Regions from separate parts of the Faecalibacter sp. genome, predicted to be linked through region 2. Evidence: riboswitches for the same ligand, from Rfam matches in the RefSeq annotation. Region 2 holds a riboswitch; each other region holds the start of a gene.
The links. A riboswitch is a leader RNA that binds a small molecule or an ion and turns the genes downstream of it on or off. The one in region 2 is predicted to bind S-adenosylmethionine.

Region 1: it holds a riboswitch for S-adenosylmethionine, as region 2 does, so the genes downstream of both, AC1QSP_RS05975 (hypothetical protein) here and AC1QSP_RS03210 (homocysteine S-methyltransferase family protein) in region 2, are expected to answer to the same signal.
Region 3: it holds a riboswitch for S-adenosylmethionine, as region 2 does, so the genes downstream of both, AC1QSP_RS08505 (TonB-dependent receptor plug domain-containing protein) here and AC1QSP_RS03210 (homocysteine S-methyltransferase family protein) in region 2, are expected to answer to the same signal.

The regions. Positions count from the first base shown of each region.
Region 1 is NZ_CM169987.1:1,316,392-1,323,624, forward strand. It holds gene ccoG (cytochrome c oxidase accessory protein CcoG) at 1-1,173, opposite strand, end outside; gene AC1QSP_RS05970 (helix-turn-helix domain-containing protein) at 1,327-2,211, opposite strand; SAM-I-IV-variant riboswitch at 2,301-2,399, shown strand; gene AC1QSP_RS05975 (hypothetical protein) at 2,459-3,046, shown strand; gene AC1QSP_RS05980 (MutS-related protein) at 3,090-4,655, opposite strand; gene AC1QSP_RS05985 (hypothetical protein) at 4,877-5,812, opposite strand; gene cobC (alpha-ribazole phosphatase) at 5,951-6,502, opposite strand; gene AC1QSP_RS05995 (adenosylcobinamide-GDP ribazoletransferase) at 6,469-7,233, opposite strand, start outside.
Region 2 is NZ_CM169987.1:703,491-710,723, reverse strand. It holds gene AC1QSP_RS03220 (IS110 family RNA-guided transposase) at 1-563, opposite strand, end outside; gene metH (methionine synthase) at 934-3,597, opposite strand; gene AC1QSP_RS03210 (homocysteine S-methyltransferase family protein) at 3,585-4,583, opposite strand; SAM riboswitch class I at 4,632-4,731, opposite strand; SAM riboswitch class I at 5,137-5,238, shown strand; partial or broken gene AC1QSP_RS03205 (trans-sulfuration enzyme family protein) at 5,387-6,529, shown strand; gene AC1QSP_RS03200 (homoserine dehydrogenase) at 6,551-7,233, shown strand, end outside.
Region 3 is NZ_CM169987.1:1,819,492-1,826,724, reverse strand. It holds gene AC1QSP_RS08515 (aminodeoxychorismate synthase component I) at 1-791, shown strand, start outside; gene AC1QSP_RS08510 (aminotransferase class IV) at 775-1,386, shown strand; SAM riboswitch class I at 1,431-1,532, shown strand; gene AC1QSP_RS08505 (TonB-dependent receptor plug domain-containing protein) at 1,606-4,002, shown strand; gene AC1QSP_RS08500 (APC family permease) at 4,086-5,378, shown strand; gene AC1QSP_RS08495 (flavohemoglobin expression-modulating QEGLA motif protein) at 5,415-7,233, opposite strand, start outside.

The sequences.
Region 1 (7,233 bases), 610 kb from region 2:
AACAATCAAAATTCCTTCTTCTTTATAATCACTTCCAGGAATCTGCAAAAATTTTGCTTCTACATCACTTCGGTTCATTACAAAAGCACCTAATCCAGCAACCATTGCTATCAATATTACTGAAAATGCTACCATTCGAATCGAAACCTGAAAAGGTTTACCTTCTTTAATGTTATCTTCCGATGCATAACGAATCAAACCTTTGGGTAAATTAATTTTTTCCATCACTTCATCACATACATCCATACATGCTGTACAATTGACGCATTCTAACTGTGATCCATTTCGAATATCAATCCCTGTAGGACATACTGCCACACATTGCCCACAATCGATACAATCGCCCTTACCTAATGCTTTTCGATCTTCGTTTTTTCTAAATTTCGAACGTCCTTCACCTCGCTTATAATCATAAGAAACTTGCATGGTATGTTTATCAATTAATACACCTTGTAAGCGGCCATATGGACATACAAGAGTACATGCCTGCTCTCTAAACCATGCAAAAACAAAGAAAAACAGCCAACTGAAAATGAACATTCCTATAAATTTCCCAATATGTTCTGAGGGTGAATCTCTATACATTGATTTTAAAAAATCCATTCCCACGATATAGGCCATTAAGATATTCACTACAAAAAAAGAAATGAGGTAATAAATAAACCATTTTGATCCACGTTTAATTATTTTTTCTTCATTCCATTCTTGCTTATCTAATCGCATTTGTTTGTTACGATCTCCTTCTATGAGATATTCAATTTTACGAAATACAAACTCTAAAAAAATAGTTTGAGGACAAAACCAGCCACAAAATATTCGACCATATACGGTTGTAAATAAAATCACAAAAACAACGCATATAATCATTCCAAACGCAAGCAAGAAAAAATCTGTTGTAAAGAAGGGATATCCAAACAAAACGAATTGAGTATTGAACACATCAAATTTGAAAATTGGATTTCCATTAGGCAATGTAATAAGAGGTAAAATAACCAATAAGGCTAATAATATAACAGAAAGAATTGTTCGGTAATTGGTATATTTCCCTGCAGGCTTTTTCGCATACACCCACTTTCTTGTTCCATTTTTCTCCATGGTAGCAACCGCATTTCGGAAAGCTTCATTTTCCTCAGCATATTCCCATGAGAAATGTTGTTCAGTTTTTTTGTTCATATAACATCAAATTGTCAAACAAAGTTAGAAGGTGCAAATCCCTTAACCATTGTCTTATTCGACGATTATATGGTACTTTTTACGGATTGAATAAAAACAAAAATTAGCAATTTATAACATATTGAAAAACAATAAAAAAAGAAAATATAGTGATTATAAATAGTATTGTTTCCTGAATTGCTCTGGTGTTAATGCAGTATATTTTTTAAAGAATTTCACAAAATAAGAAACATCTTGAAAATTTAATACATAAGCTACTTCGCTGACAGTCATTTCTTTATTTACCAATAATCGTTTTGCTTCTAATACCACGCGATTTCTTATTAATTCACCAGCTGAAATTCCGAGAACATCCTTGCATAATGCATTGAGATGATTAGGAGTAATGTATAACATTTCTGCATATTCTTTTGGCAATCTTTTCTCTTTAAAAAATTGCTCAATCAGATCCTTAAAATTATGAATTAATACCGATTGATATTCGTTAAGCGAATTTTCCATTGGGTTAAAAAAACGATTAACATCAATAAACAATTGTAGTAATAAAGTTGCAATTTTAAGATTTGAAGAAGAATGATTCATGGCATGTTCTTTCAAAATATGCTCGAAAATTGGCACTACGATCTCCGATTGTTCTTCGTTAATCATAGTGACTTGATGATGCAATTGCATACTTTTAAAAAATGAAAATTGATGCAAAATCCCTGAGTGAATACCTAACCAATCAAAAAAATTCGCACTAAAATTAATGACATATCCATCGTATTGATGTTTAAATCGCCATTGATGCACTTGACCAGGACGCATAAAATAAATCATACCAGATTGCACAGGAAAACTCTCAAAATCAATAATATGTTCTCCACTCCCTTCCGTAAAGTAAACCAAATGAAAATAATGGTGATTGTGCATTTGTTTTAAATGAGGATTACTATCCACATATCCTTTGAAACGATCGACAGAAAATAATTCGTTAATATTTTTATCTGTATTTAAATTACAAATATCAAACGTGGGAAATTCCTGTTTATCCTTCATCTTTACGTTTTTTTATCTACAGGTTAAAGGTAAAAATTTGCGTTTGAATGTACATTGAATTTGGAAAATTAAAAATAACTCGTAGATTTGCCTAGTATTTCGAATCGCATATTTGCGCGATACCAACCGAGAGAAGTCTCCACGGTGGTCAAATAATACGGGATTACAATCCAAAATAAACGTAACATTTCCCTTCTTATTTATCGAAATACAATAAAACATTTATTCATTTAAACATTTTTATTGTATGTCAACAGCAAGCCCGTTGAATGTCGTATTTCAACAATTAGAAAACGTCGAATTAATTGAATTTATCAATCAATTGGTTCCGATTCGTAATGAAGAATTATTGGATCAAATCAAAGAATCATTTATTGAACGTGGTTTTAATTATCAGCATCTATTGTATCAAAATCAATTGCAATTAAATCAACCTTTGCGCTTAATTGATGGCAATTTATTTGAACTTAAGATTCCTAAGCCGCCAATGATTGGTCCTTTTTACAAAATTCTGAATGAATTAAGAATTTTCTTGAACGAACATCCTGAGTTAAAAGGTAAAAGAAAAGTAACATTTGATTACATCTTAGATCAATTTTTCTTAAGCGAACAAGATGTAAAAATCATCCAAGAAGATGATCTGAAATTTCTCAAAGAAAACGATATTTTTATCGCTTTTCGAAATCAAGTTCAAACATTCCCAAATGAGGAAATTCGTAAACAAATCAGCCATTTACCTTTGCAAATTATTATCGATAAAGGACCTTTTTATCGAGGTTTACAAAAAGCAACTGTTTACCGAAATAATGAAGTTATTGCCATCTGGGAAAAATAAATAATTTTTAAAAAAAAGACCTTCTAAGAAGGTCTTTTTGATATTATGCATCGATGATTTTAAATTCTTTCATTAAATAAATCGCGTTCATCACTTGAGTTGTACCTTTTCGTAATTGATAATCCGAATAATAATGTTCATCTACATTTTTTAGCTCAAAACAGTAGTTCACAATATGATTAGGATGTTCTTCTTCCATCTTCGTTAATTCTAAATCATGTGTTGCGATAAAACACAACAAATTGGTTGGATGTTGCATTAATTTTTCTAAAAATTTTTGTGAACCAATCAATTTATCTTGGGAATTTGTTCCTTTTAAAATCTCATCCAGAATAATATATTGTGGTAAATTTTGATCCAAACGATCAATTAATATTTTCAATTTATTGATTTCATTTTTGAAATACGAATCTCCTGACGATAGATTATCCACTGTACGGATACTTGTAAAAATATCCATCGGATAAAATACCATCTCCTCTGCACTGACATTCGCTCCATTCATTGCTAACACCAAATTGGTACCAACGGTACGCAAAAACGTACTTTTACCGGCCATATTGGCTCCTGTAATTATCGCAATATTATTTTTTCGTTGACTTTTGAAACTATTTTTCACAGCGATTTCTTCATTCAATAGAGGATGAAACGCCTGTCGCAATTGAAGATCAAAAACATGATCCGATACCATTGGTGTAGTGAAAGATGAAAATTTATCATTGAAAATGGCGAATGAGATGTAAGCTTCCAAATTAGAAATCCCATCAATCCATTGGACATTATTTACAGCTACATTCTCTATTCGTTTTTCGATTTGAACTGTAAAAAACAACCTCCACAATAAAAAATTATTCAATAAAAATCCGATAATTGGAAAACCTACCGCTTCTAAACTTTCTAGAGAGGAACGAACCTTTCTCAATTGATCTGATGCTTTATCCGAATCTGAAATTAATTGTTTTTGTGCCGTTTGATTCAATTCCTCTTGAAAAGATTCTTTTTCCACAAGTGCAAATAAATCAATCAAATTTTGTAATTGATCAGCTGTAACAAAAGCGTAAGAAAGGGCTTGATTCACTTTATTTTTAAACAATAAATTAGTGATAAAGCCAATTGGAATCGAAATTACAATCCAGAAAAAAACAGCTTTTTTATCAAAACCAATTGTAGCTAAATAAATGAAAAATACACTATGAATAAACGTGAAAATGATTGGAATAAGTTGAATATTTTTCCCTAAAAATTGACGTTGAATGGCACCAAATATTTCACGTTGTTGAATTCCTGCACGTTTGGATAATGTTAAAAACGCAACGATAAATGATCTTTTCTCTTTCAGTTCTGAAAATGCTTTTTGACGAAGAAGAATTTGATTTTTATTCAATAACACATGCGACAAAAAATGCTTTAAACGAAAACTTCCTATAGCCGACTGAGTTTTATTGATGCGATTAAACAAGGATTGCCCTTCAATGATATCTAAATCTTTGTTGTATACATTGTTAAAAAATTCTCCATCAAAATGATGAAATAAATTGGGCTGATCATCTTTAAAAATAACATCCAAAGCATGTAAAGCGTCCTCTAAATACGTGATTTTTTTTCCCACATTCGTGGATTTCACCACGAATACCATAAACACAAAAAATAAAGCGAACGAAACCAATAAAATTGACAAATTATCTTTTGAAACATAGAAATAAAACGCTACTGCAAAAAGTACAAAAAATAATAAACGAAGATTACTCAATATACTTTTTCGATTTTTAAGTAAGCTTAAGTCGGTTTGAAATTGAGATTGTAAGTTGGAATATTGTTCCATTATTATAATTAGTTGCTTTGATTAATGAATTGATTTACGAGAAGTGATAATTTCGCTGCACCGTTTTTATTGAGGTGATCTGCATCTTGAAAATCTTGAGTTGTAAAAATAGAATCATTTTCGAAATAATTTAACCATTCTACATGTTTATATTTTGTACTTAAGTCTAAGGTGGTTCTTCTCCAATGATCCAATTGTTGGGGATTTATTCGCGAATAATAAAAATGAGTTACCGGAGTAGAAATCAATATGATTTTAATCCCTCGCTTAGCACTCCATTGCATCATTTCTTCCAAAAGATTTACATGCATCCGAATTCTAGTTTTGATTTTATCATCCTTCAAATTTTGGGTATGATTCTGTACGGCATGAGCCGCACTTTTTTCCCAATCGATCTCTTTTTTAGGAATTCTCCGGTCATTAAAACCATTGTGATCGACAAAAACAAAAGCTTCTGTATTTTTAGATGCTCGATTCAAACGTTGCCCATTGCGCTGAATGGATTGATTTAAAATTTCCAATTGGTTTTCAACTTGAAACGTATGCGAATAAATTGAATAATAAATATTGTAGTTTTTAATTTTATGGGCAGAATTTCCATCTTCTAATGCATAACCATAACTAAAATAAGAAATTGGTATAATGATGGTTTTAAGGCGCGGGAGTTGAGATTTTACTCTATCCCATATTTTAGCATCTAAATCGATGGATTGAGACGAATAAGCTAAATTGAACGTCTTTTGATCGAAAAATATTGGATTCAGCCCCACATACGTATGAGAACTTCCCAATATCAAAATTTCAACTTCATCTTTTACCTTTTCAAAAGAATGTAGTTTTCGAGTAAAATCATTCGGGATTGCACGTAAGAAAAACTCAAACGAAACCGTAGAAATCCATAAAATTTCGAGCACACATAAAATAATGAAAAGTACTTTTTTCATGGTGTAAAGATAGTCTCAATTCCACTGAAAAAAGAAACACGATTCATAAATCTGAACCGTGATTATCCTTTCATTTTATAGTATATAACATTCTTAACCTTCGTTCACAAATCATTTAAATTGTAACTGATTTGCGCGTTAAGATTTTTGTAGAATTAAATCATACGTTGAATCGATCACCAGCACTTCACCAAAATGGATTGGAATTTTAAACGCATTTTTTAGCTTTAATTCTAAAATTATAGCCCAGAAGCAGCGTATAATCCCCGCATGCGTTACAATTAAAACTTTATCATGGCTAAGATTTGCCTTCAATGAACGATAGAAATCAAATACACGATCATACACCTCTTGATACGTTTCTCCATGAGGTGGAGAAATTACATCAAAATTTTGAGACCAGTTAATGGATTCTTCTTTAGGAATATCATTCCAATGTTTCATTTCCCAATTACCAAAATTCATTTCTTGCAATCGTTCATCCATAATAACATTATTAGCGATTTGCTCTGCTAAAGCCATACAACGTTTTAACGGACTACTATAGACCGCATCAAAACTTTGAGGTAATTTTTGTTGATAATCTATAACTTCATCCAAAAATGTATCAGCTAAATCCACATCATATTGACCATAACAAGTTCCTTTTGGAACTGCTACGGAAGTATGTCGAATGATATATATTTCCATAAGGCAAGTATGGTTAGCAATATAACTCCTTCCGCAATTTGTTCAACTGCACCTAAACAATCACCCGTATAACCACCAATCCATTGTTTCAGATAGGATTTGAAATAAAAAATCAAAAACATAATTGGAATAAACACCCCTAAAAAAAGAGGAAATTGGAGTATCAAAATGCTCACAGGAAATAAACCAAAAATGTATACTCCTAAAATTTCTTTCCATGATTGTTTTTTAGCTATAGGTTTTGCTTTACTGGTTTCATCCAATCGAATATAATCCAATAAAAAACAAAGTTGAATAGCCGTAAATCGTGCTAAACTGTGATAAATGATAAATAGTAAAAAAATCCAATGCATACCGAACGGAAGCATCATATTTACTAAATAAAACAACGTATAAAATTTAATAGCCAGTTGAACAAGGGATGCAACCATTCCGTAGGTCCCCACACGAGAATCCTTCATGATATCAAGGATTTTCTCTGTTGTCCATCCCCCTCCAAATCCATCAAAAAAGTCTGCCAAACCGTCTTCATGAAAAGCACCTGTAGTTAGTATCCCTACAATAAAAGATGCAAGTATGGCTAATTCTATAGGAAGAATAAATTGAGTCAAATAAAATCCTATAAATGAAATCGCCCCTACTACATAACCTATCAATGGAAAGTAACGTGTCGAAGCATTTAGTTTTTCATCCGTATACGCTACATTCACTCGTATAGGAATTCGAGTATA
Region 2 (7,233 bases):
CAAATTAATTGATAGATTCTGTCTTCTATTTCATTAATTTGTTTGGTTAAGACATCTATAAGCTTAGAGTTTAAACGTAAAACAGCTTTATCCATAATTGATTTTAAGAATTGTTCATCTTGTGTTTGAGCTAATAATCCAGCTCTTATTTTAACACGATGTTTTCTTTCTGCATTCAATAATTTTATTTTTTCAATGACTTTCGAATTAGGTTTCCATTGCTCAAGATCCATATAATTCTTTAGTAAAAATACAGCAATACGTTCGCTGTCAATTTTATCATTTTTACCTCTAACTAAACCCATACTTTTTTTCAAATGCAAAGGATTGATAACATAAACGGCAAAAGAATGATGAATTAATACATTGTAAAGAAGAGCATTAAATCTTCCAGTATTCTCCATTCCGATTAGAACATTTTGTCTCCTAACAAATTGTTTGAAAAAAGATTTGATAGCTTTTTCAGTATTAGCAATAGTTTCAAAACGATTCACTCCATTTTCTTGAATACAGATGTCTAAAGTTAATTTACTCACATCAATACCGATAACAATTTTTTCCATAAATTTGAATTTAATGAGAAGAGAAACTTATCAATAACTCGATTCCTTACTAATGGGTTTTTAACCCGAATTTCTATTTGAGAATTTGATAAGAAAGAGTTGAGTCTTAATCAGAATATGAGATTATATAGCTCTGAGCTCGTTATAGTGTACTCAAACTCTTTTCTCTTCTTTTTATACTACAATTTAAGATTTTCAAATCTAAAGGAACTTGTTTCAGAATCACATCCTGATTAATTCATTTTGATGAGAAGCTGAACTAAATTCAGCTTGACTAATCGTGTTTTGTCATCTTAAGCCTGTCAAAGAATCTTGTATTATTGATTTTAAGGATAAACTCATCACTTACAACCCAAAACTCACAACTTTCTTACGCTAAATTCGGACTTAACCAACGTTCCGCTTCTTCAATAGCAATTCCTTTGCGTTGTGCAAAATCTTCCACTTGATCCATTTTGATTTTTCCAACCCCAAAATATTTGGCTTTTGGATTTCCAAAATAGTACCCTGAAACCGAAGATACTGGATACATGGCCAATGAACTCGTTAATTGAATTCCAGCATTATTCTCCACATCTAAAATTTTGAAAATTGTTTGTTTTTCTAAATGGTCAGGACAAGCAGGGTAACCAGGCGCAGGTCGAATTCCTTTGTATTTTTCAGCAATTAGTTCCGAATTTTCTAAATTTTCTTCTGCTGCATAGCCCCAATATTTCGTTCGAACTTCTTGATGTAAAAATTCTGCGTAAGCCTCCGCTAAACGATCGGCTATCGCTTTGACTAAAATCGAATTGTAATCATCTAAATTATCTTGAAATGATTTCGCGAAATCTTCAATCTCCGTTCCAGCTGTAACCGCAAATGATCCGATATAATCTTCAATTCCTGAATCTTTCGGAGCGATAAAATCAGCAATGGATAGGTTAGGAGCATCTTTCGATTTTTTCGATTGCTGACGTAGGGTGTAAAATTCATCGATTTTGGTTCCATGTTCATCTGCTAATTCAATCGTATCATCGTTGATTGTATTCGCTTTAAATAGACCGAAAACCGCTTTAGGCTTTGCTAGATTTTCTGCTTCAATTTTATTTAACATTGCTAAAGCGTCGATGTATAATTCCTTCGCATTAGTTCCAACCACTTCATCTTCTAAAATGGCTGGAAACTTCCCATGTAAATCCCACGTTTGGAAAAATGGCGTCCAATCGATGTAATTCTTTAAATCAGTTACAGTTGCTGTGTGCGTAAACACACCCAATTGATTGGGTTTGAAAGGCGCATTTTCTTTAAAATCAAGTTTTAATTTATTGGCTCTCGCTTCTTCAATTGTTAGATAATCTTTGGCAACAGCACGATTAAAGAATCCTTCACGAATTTTATTGTAATCGTTTTGTGTGTCTTCTAATAATTCAGTTTGTTGTTGTCCAATTAATTTCTGACAAACGGTAACCGAGCGAGAAGCATCTAACACGTGAATTACTTTATCGTATTCAGGAGCAATCTTCACCGCTGTATGCGCTTTAGAAGTGGTTGCACCTCCAATCATTAATGGAATCTCTAAGTTTAAACGTTTCATTTCTTTGGCTACGTGCACCATTTCATCCAATGAAGGCGTAATCAAACCAGAAAGTCCAATAACATCAACGTTATGATTCTGCGCTTCTTCTAAAATTCGTTCAGGTGGAACCATTACCCCTAAATCGATAATTTCGAAACCATTACAGCTTAAAACAACAGAAACGATGTTTTTACCAATATCATGAACATCTCCTTTTACAGTGGCCATTAATATTTTGGCAGGTTCTTTATCGCTTTTATTTCTTAATTTTTCCTCCTCCAAATAAGGCGTTAAATAAGCCACGGCTTTCTTCATTACGCGCGCCGATTTTACAACTTGAGGCAAGAACATTTTACCGCTTCCGAATAAATCTCCAACGACATTCATTCCATCCATTAAAGGACCTTCAATGACGCGTAGGGGAGAACCGATTTGTTCTAACGCTTCAGCAGTGTCTTCATCTATGTATTCTGTGATACCTTTGACTAAAGCAATTTCGATTCGTTTTTCCAGTGGTAATTCGCGCCATGCTTCATCTTTTTTCTTTTCCTTCGTAATGCCTTTTAATCCTTCCGCAAACTCGATTAAGCGCTCTGTGGCATCTTCACGACGATCCAGTAAAACATCTTCTACATGTTCTAATAATTGAGGATCGATATCATCGTAAATCTCAATCATTTCTGGATTCACAATACCCATATCCATTCCGTGTTGAATCGCGTGGTATAAGAAAGCCGAATGCATGGCCTCGCGAACCGCATTGTTACCTCGGAACGAGAACGAGACATTTGAAACGCCACCCGATACTAAAGCGTGTGGAAGATTTTCTTTGATCCATTTAGTGGCTTCGAAGAAATCAATCGCGTTACGACGATGTTCATCCATTCCCGTTGCAACAGGGAAAATATTGACATCGAAAATGATATCTTTGGGATTGAATTTGACTTGATTCACTAAAATGTCATACGAACGTTTCACGATTTCGATACGTCTGTCGTAATTATCCGCTTGACCTTGTTCATCAAAAGCCATAATGACGGCAGCAGCACCAAAACGTTTGATTTTTTTGGCGTGTTCAATGAATAATTCTTCTCCTTCTTTTAAGGAAATTGAATTGACAATTGCTTTTCCTTGAACGTTTTTTAAACCCGCTTCGATAATTTCCCATTTGGAAGAATCAATCATAATGGGAACTCGAGAAATATCCGGTTCTGAAGCGATTAAACGTAAATATTTCGTCATTGCTGCTACACCGTCAATCATTCCTTCATCCATATTGATGTCAATGATTTGTGCTCCACCATCGACTTGGTCGCGGGCAACCTGCAACGCTTCTTCGTATTTTTCTTCTTTAATTAAGCGTAAGAATTTTTTCGAACCTGTGACATTGGTACGTTCACCAACGTTTACGAAATTTGAATTTTCACGTACAATTAAAGGTTCTAATCCGGCTAATTGAATTTTTACTTCTGACATTGTACAGCGATTTTTCTTGGTTCATATTCTTTGGCGATATCGGCCATCATACGGATGTGATCTGGTGTAGTCCCACAACAACCTCCGATGATATTCACTAATTTTTTTTCTAAAAACGGTTTGATGTGTTCGCGCATCATTTCTGCGGTTTCATCGTATCCACCAAACGCATTTGGCAGTCCGGCATTGGGATAAGCACTCACATAAAATGGCGCTTTATCTGCTAAGACTTCTAAGTATGGAATTAAATCTGTTGCGCCTAATGCACAGTTTAAACCAACCGATAACAAATCGATATGCTCCAATGAAATTAAAAAAGCTTCTGTTGTTTGTCCTGAAAGCGTACGACCTGATTTATCGGTAATGGTACCAGAAGCCATTAAAGGAATAGCTGCTCCAGTTTCTTCTAATGCATCTTGAATTCCGTAAAATGCAGCTTTGGCATTTAACGTATCAAAGATAGTTTCGACTAAAAGTGCATCAACACCTGCTTCGATCATCGTTTTTGCTTGACGATAATACACATGCGCTAAGGTATCAAAATCAATATCGCGGAAACTTGGATCATTGACTTGTGGTGAAATAGAAGCTGTTTTATTCGTAGGACCTAAAGAACCTAACACAAAACGAGGTTTCTCTGGTGTAGAATATTCTGCACAAGCTTCTTTTGCTAAACGAACGGCCTCACGATTTAATTCATCGACTAAATCCACCATATCATAATCTTGCATCGAAATGATATTGGCGTTGAAGGTATTGGTTTCAATTAAGTCTGCACCGGCAGCTAAATATTCGCGGTGAATATCTTTGATGATTTGAGGTTGAGTAAGAACTAATAAATCATTGTTCCCCTTTAATGAAGTGTGGAAATCTTTAAATCGTTCACCTCTATAATCTTCTTCCTGTAAATGGTACTTTTGGATCATGGTTCCCATCGCACCATCCAAAATGGCAATTCGCTCTTTTAGTATATCTTTTAAAGTCATTGTATAAATTGATTATACTTATGAGCGAAAGTAGAAGTGATTTCCATTTCCTTATTTTTCTCTTGAGTAGAGTAGGATGTAGCACCCAACTAAATTTGGGTTGCTAAGATATCTTCGGGCCTATTCCCTCCATCTTTCGTCATAAGGTCAGTGCAAATGTATCAATTTTAATCATAATCCGAAAAATTTTCTAAATAGTGAATTAATAGTAAGATTAAAATTAATTATTTAACAGCTTAAACCTCTATTAAATGAAATAATTTCTAATTAATCTGTATAATTTTAATTTGGAATTAAAATTTATAGAAAATAAATCATCTTTCTAAAAATGCTATAGGACTTGTAGAGTTTATCAAGAATAAAATGATTTTTACTTCTGATAGAATAATCGGAATAAAAATCTATAAAAAATATATTAATAGAATAATATAAATATAAAATAACTAAAAAATTAATAAAATAGAAAAAATATTAATTTTAACATTTTAAATGTTTGGATATTCAAACCATCTTCACTTAAATTTGTTTCCAGAAATAGTTCATTAAAATTTTCAATTTATCAAGAAAAGTGGAGGGATATGGCCCTGTGAAACTTTAGCAACCTGATCGACGGATCAAGGTGCTAATTCCATCCTTATAATAGGAAAGATGAGTGAAAGACTTGTAACCAACCAATTATTATACAGTCTCATGTTGGTTCAGCTATGTTTTCACTGACATGGTTGAACCAATATTTTTTTTACCCACTTTCTTTACTTGATAATTGTTTTTAAAACAATCATTTTATGAGTAAAGCAACATAAATTTTACATTCAATTCCTGTTGATCAATTGACAGGATCCATCTCAGTACCAGTGTATCAAACTTCTACTTTTGTACAAGAAGCTCCAGGTTTGAATAAAGGATTCGATTATGCACGTTCTAATAATCCAACTCGCAAGTCTTTAGAAGATATTATAGCTCAATTGGAAGGTGGTCATTCGGCTTATGCCTTTGCAACAGGTTTAGCAGCAATAGACGCTGTTGCAAAATTGTTGAAAACAGGTGATGAAATTGTTGCTGTGGATGATATTTATGGAGGTGCCTATCGTTTATTTACACAGGTATATGAAAAGTTAGGAATTAAAATCCATTTCGTAGATACATCAGATGCTACGAATATTATTGATTTCATTACAGAGCGTACAAAATTAGTTTGGTTAGAATCACCTACGAATCCAACGTTAAAAATTTCGGATATAGAAACTATTGCTAACATTGCTCATGCAAATGGAGCTCTCGTGGTAGTTGATAATACATTTGCAAGTCTAGTAGCACAAAATCCTATTACTTTAGGTGCGGATATCGTAATACATTCAGGTACAAAGTACATTGCTGGATATTCGGATTTAGTCGCAGGTATTGTGGTCGCAAAAACTAAAGAGTTGGGTGAAAAAATCAAATTTATACAAAATGCCACTGGAGGAATTTTAGGCCCTTGGGATTGCTTTTTAACGATACTAGGGATTGAAACTTTAGAATTAAGGTATGAAAGAATTTCATCAAATGCATTAGAGTTGGCTCAATTCTTGAAAAGTATACCACAAATCGATCAAGTTTATTATCCAGGATTGAATGATCATAAAAATCATAACATTGCCAAAAAACAACAAAATAACCTTTTCGGAGGGATTATATCATTTACCTTAAAAGAAGATTCTATAGAGGCAGCTGTTAAAGTTGTTACAAGTACACATTATTTTAAGTTAGCAGAAAGTTTAGGGGGTGCGAAGAGTTTATAGTGTCATCCCGCCTAAATGACGCATGTCTCTGTGCCGAGAGAAAAACGCTTAAGATTGGGCGTGCAAGATTCATTGATTCGTTTATCCGTAGGAATTGAAAACGTAGAGGATCTAAAGCAGGACATCGAACAAGCTATTGCCCAATTGAAATTCGTTAATGTTTAATCATTCTTACAATTTACTACCATGAAGAAATTAAACATCGGATTATTTGGATTTGGAATCGTTGGTGAAGGTATTTATAAAGTTTTAGAAGAAAAACCTCAATTAAACGCAAACATCAAAAAGATTGTCATCAAGGATGCGCAAAAAAAACGAAATGCGCCTTCTGAACTATTTTTTACGGACCCTAATTCAATATTAGAGGATCCTGAAATCAATGTGGTTGTCGAGCTAATCTCTGATGCAGACGTAGCTTATCACATTATAAAAAAAGCACTTCAAAATGGAAAACATGTTGTGAGTGCCAACAAAAAAGTAATTGCCGAACATCATGTAGAATTGTTAGTATTACAAGAAAAAAATAAGGTTTCATTCTTGTATGAAGCTTCAGTTTGTGGTTCAGTGCCGATTATTCGAAATTTAGAAGAGTATTTTGATAATGATTTATTGAACTATGTTTCAGGAATTGTTAACGGTACGACGAACTATATTTTAACTAAAATGGCGCAAGAAAATTCATCCTATCAAGATGCGTTGAAATCTGCTCAGGTGAATGGATTTGCTGAAGCTGATCCCACTGCTGATGTAGAAGGATTTGATGCAGCTCAAAAATTATCGATTGTTACATTGCATGCTTTTGGAACAACCATTGACTCTTTACAAGTAATTCGTAAAGGTATAACTGCATTACAAGAAAAAGATTTTGT
Region 3 (7,233 bases), 1.1 Mb from region 2:
CAATTGATTTTTCATTTGATAAATTTCCCATTTCTGCAAAAGAATATCAAAAACAATTTAAGATTGTACATGACCATCTCTTGTTTGGAAATTCGTATTTAACCAATTTAACCTGTACAACTCCTATAAATACAAATCTTAGTTTACAACAAATCTATACGCATACACAAGCGAAATACAAACTGAATTACAAAAACCAATTTGTTTGTTTTTCACCTGAGATATTTGTGCAAATCAAAGATGGCAAGATTGCATCTTATCCGATGAAAGGTACTATTGATGTGGCCATTGATGATGCACGATCTAAAATTTTAAACGACGAAAAAGAAGCTGCTGAACATGCGACTATCGTTGATTTGATTCGAAATGATTTAAGTTTAGTTGCAAATGAAGTGACTGTAACGAAATATCGTTATATTGATGAATTAATTACCAATGAAAAGAGATTGTTGCAAGTGAGTTCGGAGATCGTAGGACAATTACCTACAAATTACCATGAGCAATTGGGAACCATTTTCGATCAATTATTACCCGCGGGTTCCATTTGTGGAGCACCAAAGAAAAAAACAGTTGAGATTATTCTTGAGGCTGAAAATTATAATCGTAATTTTTATACCGGTGTTTTTGGAATTTTTGACGGAAAAAATGTCGATTCGGCTGTAATGATACGATTCATTGAACGCGAAAATGAACAATTGATTTTTAAAAGTGGAGGAGGAATCACGGCCAAAAGTGATTGCGAAAGTGAGTATAACGAAATGATCCAAAAAGTATATGTTCCAATTTATTGAAAGTATTTGTTGTCTTAATCGGGAATTAAGAAATTTAGAATTGCATCAAGCCCGCTTCGAGCGTACGCGTGTGGAGCATTTTCCAGATGCGCCATTTATGAGCTTAGAAGAAGCAATTGAAATTCCTGAGGATTTAGATGATAAAAAATATAAAGTACGTGTGATTTATGGGGCTGAAATCGAGTCCATAGAATTTATTCCGTACGAAATTCAGCCTATTGAGACCATCAAATTGTATTCAATAGATCCTGAGATTACTTATTTCTACAAATACACGGAACGTTGGTTTTTTGATCTTTTTATCAAAGAAACTCAATGCGATGATTTGGTTTTGGTGCGTGCAAATTATATTACAGATGCAACCTATTCTAATTTAATATTCTTTAATGGAATAGAGTGGCATACCCCAACAACTTGTTTACTTCAAGGAACAATGCGAGAAAAATTAATCCAAGAAGGTAAAATCAAGGAAAAAAATATAAAAACTCGCGATTTGGATAATTATTTTTCGTTTAAAAGGATCAATGCTATGATGAATTTTGACGAGGCTCAAACATTTGATATTCAGGTTTTATTAGATTCTCTACAGAAATAGTAGAGTTATTTTGTGTATCCTATATTTTCTTTTACATTTGCATCGACTTATCAAGAAAGGTGGAGGGAATTGGCCCAATGAAACCTTAGCAACCGGATTTCTTAATCAAGGTGCTAAATCCAACCTTAAAAAGGAAAAGATGAGGTGCGAATTTTTCTAAAAACAATTCCTACCATTTTTAAGGTTTCGATTTCTTGATTTATTAATGTTTTAATAAAGATGAAAAGAAACACATTATTATTAGCTTCTCTGGCTTTGTTAGTAGGGAATATAACTTTTGCCCAAGAAATAGAGGTTGAAGAAAACAATGCGTTAGATGAAGTTGTATTGGTTGGTAACCGATCAAATAATCGTACAGTCGTAAATTCTTCGGTTCCTGTGGATATTATTCAAGTGGAAGAATTAATTCAACAAGCTCCACAATTAACTTTAAATGATATTTTAAATTACGTTATTCCATCATTTAATTCTGTGCGTCAATCTTCTTCCGATGGTACAGAACATATTGATCCAATAACTTTACGAGGAATGGGACCCGACCAAGTTTTGGTGCTTATCAATGGAAAAAGACGTCATACAACATCACTTGTTAACTATCAAAATACAGTAGGAAATGGTTCTGTGGGTACAGATTTAGGAGCAATTCCGATTTCAGCAATTAAAAATATTGAAGTTTTACGTGACGGTGCTGCTGCTCAATATGGTTCGGATGCGATTGCAGGAGTTGTAAATGTTGTTCTTAAAGATGCTCCAGGAGGTGATGCTTCACTTACCTATGGACAAACATCCAAAGGTGATGGAGAGACATACAATTTTAATGGAAGTTACGGTGCCAAATTAGGAAGAAATGGATCAATTGTTTTTTCAGCCGTTGTATCAGAACGAAAAAAAACGACACGTACAGGTGATCATAATTTAGATATTTACGGTGATAATTTTGCCTATGATTTTGCAGATCATCCTGATGATGCCCGTGCTGCAGATGATGCCCTAATTGCAGCAAATGGATTAACACGTAAAGATTTTCGTTTTCAAATTGGTGACGCTCAGATTAGAAATCAACAATTTTTTGTGAATGCTGAGACAGAATTAGCTGATCGTTTTGAATTATATACTTTTGGTGGAGTATCCCTTCGTCAAGGAGAAGGCTATGGTTTCCGTCGTCTACCAAATGAAGTTCCATCTGAAAGTCGAACAATTTTTCCGAATGGTTTTCAACCTGTTTTAAAATCGAATGTCAATGATTATTCGAATTCAACAGGATTACGATACAAAACATTTAATCAATGGAATCTTGATTTATCTAATACATTTGGTTTGAATGAATTCAAATACAATGTAGATAATACTGTAAATTATGCCTTGGGTGCAGATTCACCAACTTCTTTTTACGCGGGTAAACACAGTTTTTTACAAAATACAGTGAATCTAGATGTTTCCAAGATAATCAATTCAAATGTTAATCTTGCATTTGGAGGAGAATATCGATACGAAAAATACCAAATAGAAGCAGGTGAAGCAGGTTCTTATGAAGGTGGAGGTTCACAATCTTTTGTTGGGTTTTCTCCCGATAATGCTGTGAAAGGTGATCGTCATTCAGTGGCGGCTTATGCTGATTTAGGATTAACGTTCGGAAATTTTACAGCAGATTTAGCGGGACGTTTTGAGAATTACTCTGATTTTGGAAATACGATGAATGGAAAATTAGCTTTACGCTACGAATACATCAAAGGATATTCGGTTCGTGGAGCGGTTTCAACAGGTTTTAGAGCTCCTTCATTACAACAAAAATACTTCAGTAATTCATATACCGACTTATACATCAGCGATAATGGCACACAAAGTTTAGTGACAAAAGGAATTATTCGAAATTCATCGGATTTAGCACAAAATAGGATTGGATTAGATGAATTAAAAGAGGAAAAATCGGTTAATGCAAGTTTAGGTTTAACATTTCGTCCAACTTCTAAGTTATACATCACCTTAGATGGATACTTTATCAAAGTAGATGATCGAATTGTTTTAACTTCTGATATTACAGATCCATCCTTAGAAGCAATTGGTGTATCAGCTGCTCGTATTTTCTCGAATGCTGTAGATACGGAAACACGAGGATTAGATTTAGTGGTTTCGTATAAAACACGTTTAGGTCAAGGAAATTTTAACGCTAATCTATCAGCTAATATCAACGAAACGAAAATTGTAAATTATCATTTTCCATCGAGCTTGACAGTTCCATTCAACCAATACTTTGGAGATGATCAAGTGAACATTATTGAAACTTTATCACCTCAAGTGAAAGGTTCCTTGAACTTGGGATATGATATTCATCGATTTAATTTCTTAGTTCGTAACACGTATTTCGGAAAAGTAATTAAGGATGGTTATCCATGGGGTAGTGTACAAGAACATAGTGGTAAAGTTGTAACTGATGTAAGTATAGGTTATGATCTTGCAAAAGGTGTAAACCTTACCATTGGAGCAAATAATATTTTTGATATTTATCCAGATAAACAGGTATACGAAAATTCATATTATGGCGTGTTCAAATATGCACCTGTACAGATGGGAGTGACAGGAGCATATTATTTTGCGCGATTAAATTTTAGATTCTAATCTTTTTAAAACGACATATCAACTGTGCCATAAAAGTTGTACTTTTTTAAGTCTTTTATGGCACTTTTATTTTAAAAAATCAAATGGGAAAATTGAAAATAGGATGGAAGACCGCCACTGCTTTAGTCATATCCAATATGATTGGAACAGGAGTTTTTACAAGTTTAGGTTATCAAATTGGTGATTTAAATAATACCTACGCTATCCTTATGTTGTGGCTGATTGGAGGCTTTTTGGCTTTAATAGGAGCTTTTATCTATTCCGAATTAGCATCGAAGTTTAAAGAATCAGGCGGAGATTATATTTATCTTTCGCGAACCTATCATCCGGCATTAGGTTATTTATCCAGCTGGATTTCATTATTTGTTGGATTTTCAGCACCCATTTCATTAGCTGCTTTAGCAATGATAAAATATACCAATGGCTTTGGATTAAATTTAGGAAAAGAACATGCGATAGGAATAATTTTTATCGTTGCTATTTTTCAGTCGTTTAGTTTAAATCTGAGTAGTAAATTCCAAAATGTATTTACAATAATCAAAGTTATATTTATTCTTCTCTTGATTGGTTTAGGAGTTTTCTTTGCACCTTCAGTATCAAATAATGCTATTCTTTTCGATCATTCATGGCGTCATGAAATGGTATTACCAGCATTTGCAACGTCCTTAGTTTACGTTACGTTTGCGTATACGGGATGGAATTCGGCTTCGTATATAGTGGGTGAAATAGATCGACCTAAAATCAATTTACCCCGAGCACTTTTTATCGGAGTCATCTTTGTTACGATTACCTATGTTTTATTAAACTTTGTATTTTTAAAACATGCGACAGCTGATAGTTTAGCCTTTCAAGAAGATGTTGCTAATATTTCATTTTCAAATCTTTTAGGAACAAAAGGGGTAAAGTGGGTCAGTTTATTAATTGCTTTACAACTTGTTGCTACCATTAGCGGGTACTTATGGATTGGTTCACGTTTAACCCAAGCGACGGCCAAAGAGAATAAGTTATGGAATTTTATGGCGAAATCAAATCAAAATAAAGTTCCAGTGCGCGCCATTTGGGTGCATGCCTTAATTAGTATTGGGTTAATCTTTACAGGAGATTTTGAAGTGATTTTTACGTATACATCTTTTGTTTTACAGATTTTAGCCACATTAGCAGTTTCTACAGCTTTTTTTATTAAACCTACTGAACTAACCATTATCAAATCCAAATGCTTTTATATTCTGCCCACTTTATTCTTATTATTTAGTGGTTACATTTGTTATTTTGTACTGATGCAAAAGCCCAAAGAAAGTTTATTTGGTTTAGGAATTATTCTGTTAGGATTGATTTTATTTTTCTTTGATCAACGAATAAAAAATAATCAAGCATAAAAAAATCCCTTCCATTTGGAAGGGATTTTTTTATGTTTAGTCTTTCAAACCATCAAAAATATATTTTAAGATTGGGTTTATCTCAGGTTTTTCTTGATGCTGTTTAAAGATCTTAGTATAATATTTTGGTGGATTAATCATTTTACGTTCCACTAATTCGTTGATGGTATTCACGTACTCCACAGAAGTCTTTCCGATCAATAAATTGTCTAACTTTTTACCTTCATCTACATAGTTAAGAATCGTTTTTAATCCTTTAAGATACAAAGCATCTTTCGTGAAACCACCTCCACGGAATACACGTGTTGTTAAATAAAAGGCATTTTCTGGTGCCATTTTATATTCTTCGTGTAAAGTTAGGAATGTTTCATTGAATGTTTTTCCATTGGTCAACATATTGACTGCAAGAACACGTAAACCTAATTCGCGTAAACGATCATGATTTATCGAATCCGAATAGTATTCTGATAAAATAGCTAATCCTTCTTGCGTTAATGTATTGACAGGTAATCCAATTGAAAAAATCTTTAAAGGCTGTTTAACAGCATTCATTGTCGTTACCATATGAACTCCAATTTCGTGCTCAATTAAACCTTTAGTGAAACGACGGTCGAATTTTACACCACGTTTTATCACTACTTTTTTCTTTGAATTAATGACCAATGCTTTAGAAGCAATATGATCTGAAATTTCGATATCGAAATCAAAACCATAATCTTTTGTCGAATTTCTGAATAATTCAACAACTTCTAATTCGTTAAATTCTCCTTCTTTTTCCATACGGAATTCAGGACAATACAGAACGAAATTAGCATTTTCTACATCTTTCTTCGATGGTTCTCCAAAATAACGAAGGGAATTGTATAAGAATTTATTAGTTCCCAAATTCGCTAATAAATCCACTTTATCAAAGTACGAGTTAATGGTATCCACATACATATTCTGAATAGAGATATCATTAATTTTTTCTACCTTAATATTCGATAACTTACGTTTAAACTCGAAAGGATTTATGTTAAGCGGATTGTATTTGAATTGAGGTTCGTATTTATAATTTGATGCTAAAAATTTCTTCTTCTCAAATTCTAAGTTAATCGGATTGATTACACTTAATAATTCGAAGTCTTTCACCAAATGGTATAATTGCTTATCAATTTTTAATAAATCAGATTCTAATTCATTGTGTAAGATATTTACTTGTTTTGAAACTTTATAAGAAGTCTCATTTTTAATGAATTCGAAGGCATGATTTACAATAGCTGTTTTAAAACCTTCTTTGATTTGATTAATGACTTCAGGGAAAGATTCACCCGTTAATTCATCACAATAAATTTTAGATACTTCAGTTGCTAAAACCAATGTATTCTCAAAATGTTTAGTGATAAATCCTAATAAATATCCGCGACCGTAGAAAACATCATTTACAGCAGTGAAATTAGGGATATCTCCCAATTCAATTTGGCTTAATTCTTCACGCCAAGCTTCTACATAATTTCCGAATTTATCTGGATCAATTTTTTCAGCACCAATATTAAATACGGGTACTGGACGATCCCAACGTTTCCAATTGTATGAATGAATATCATATACAACACACTTTTCGAACTTTGATTCTAATTTTTGAATCAAGGCTTCAATCACTTCGTAAAATGCTTGGTGTTTTGCTAAACTGCGTTGTTTTTGAGATTCGCTTAAAGGAGTTTCCCAAACTTGTTTCCCCCAAGCTTCTTCATAAATAGCGGTTTCAGGATCACGGTTTAAGTCATACTCAAATCGTGAATCACACCCTTGAATTAAGATGGGGAAGCTACCAACGAATTCGGCAGTATGAGGATCTTCTTCATACCAACGTTCG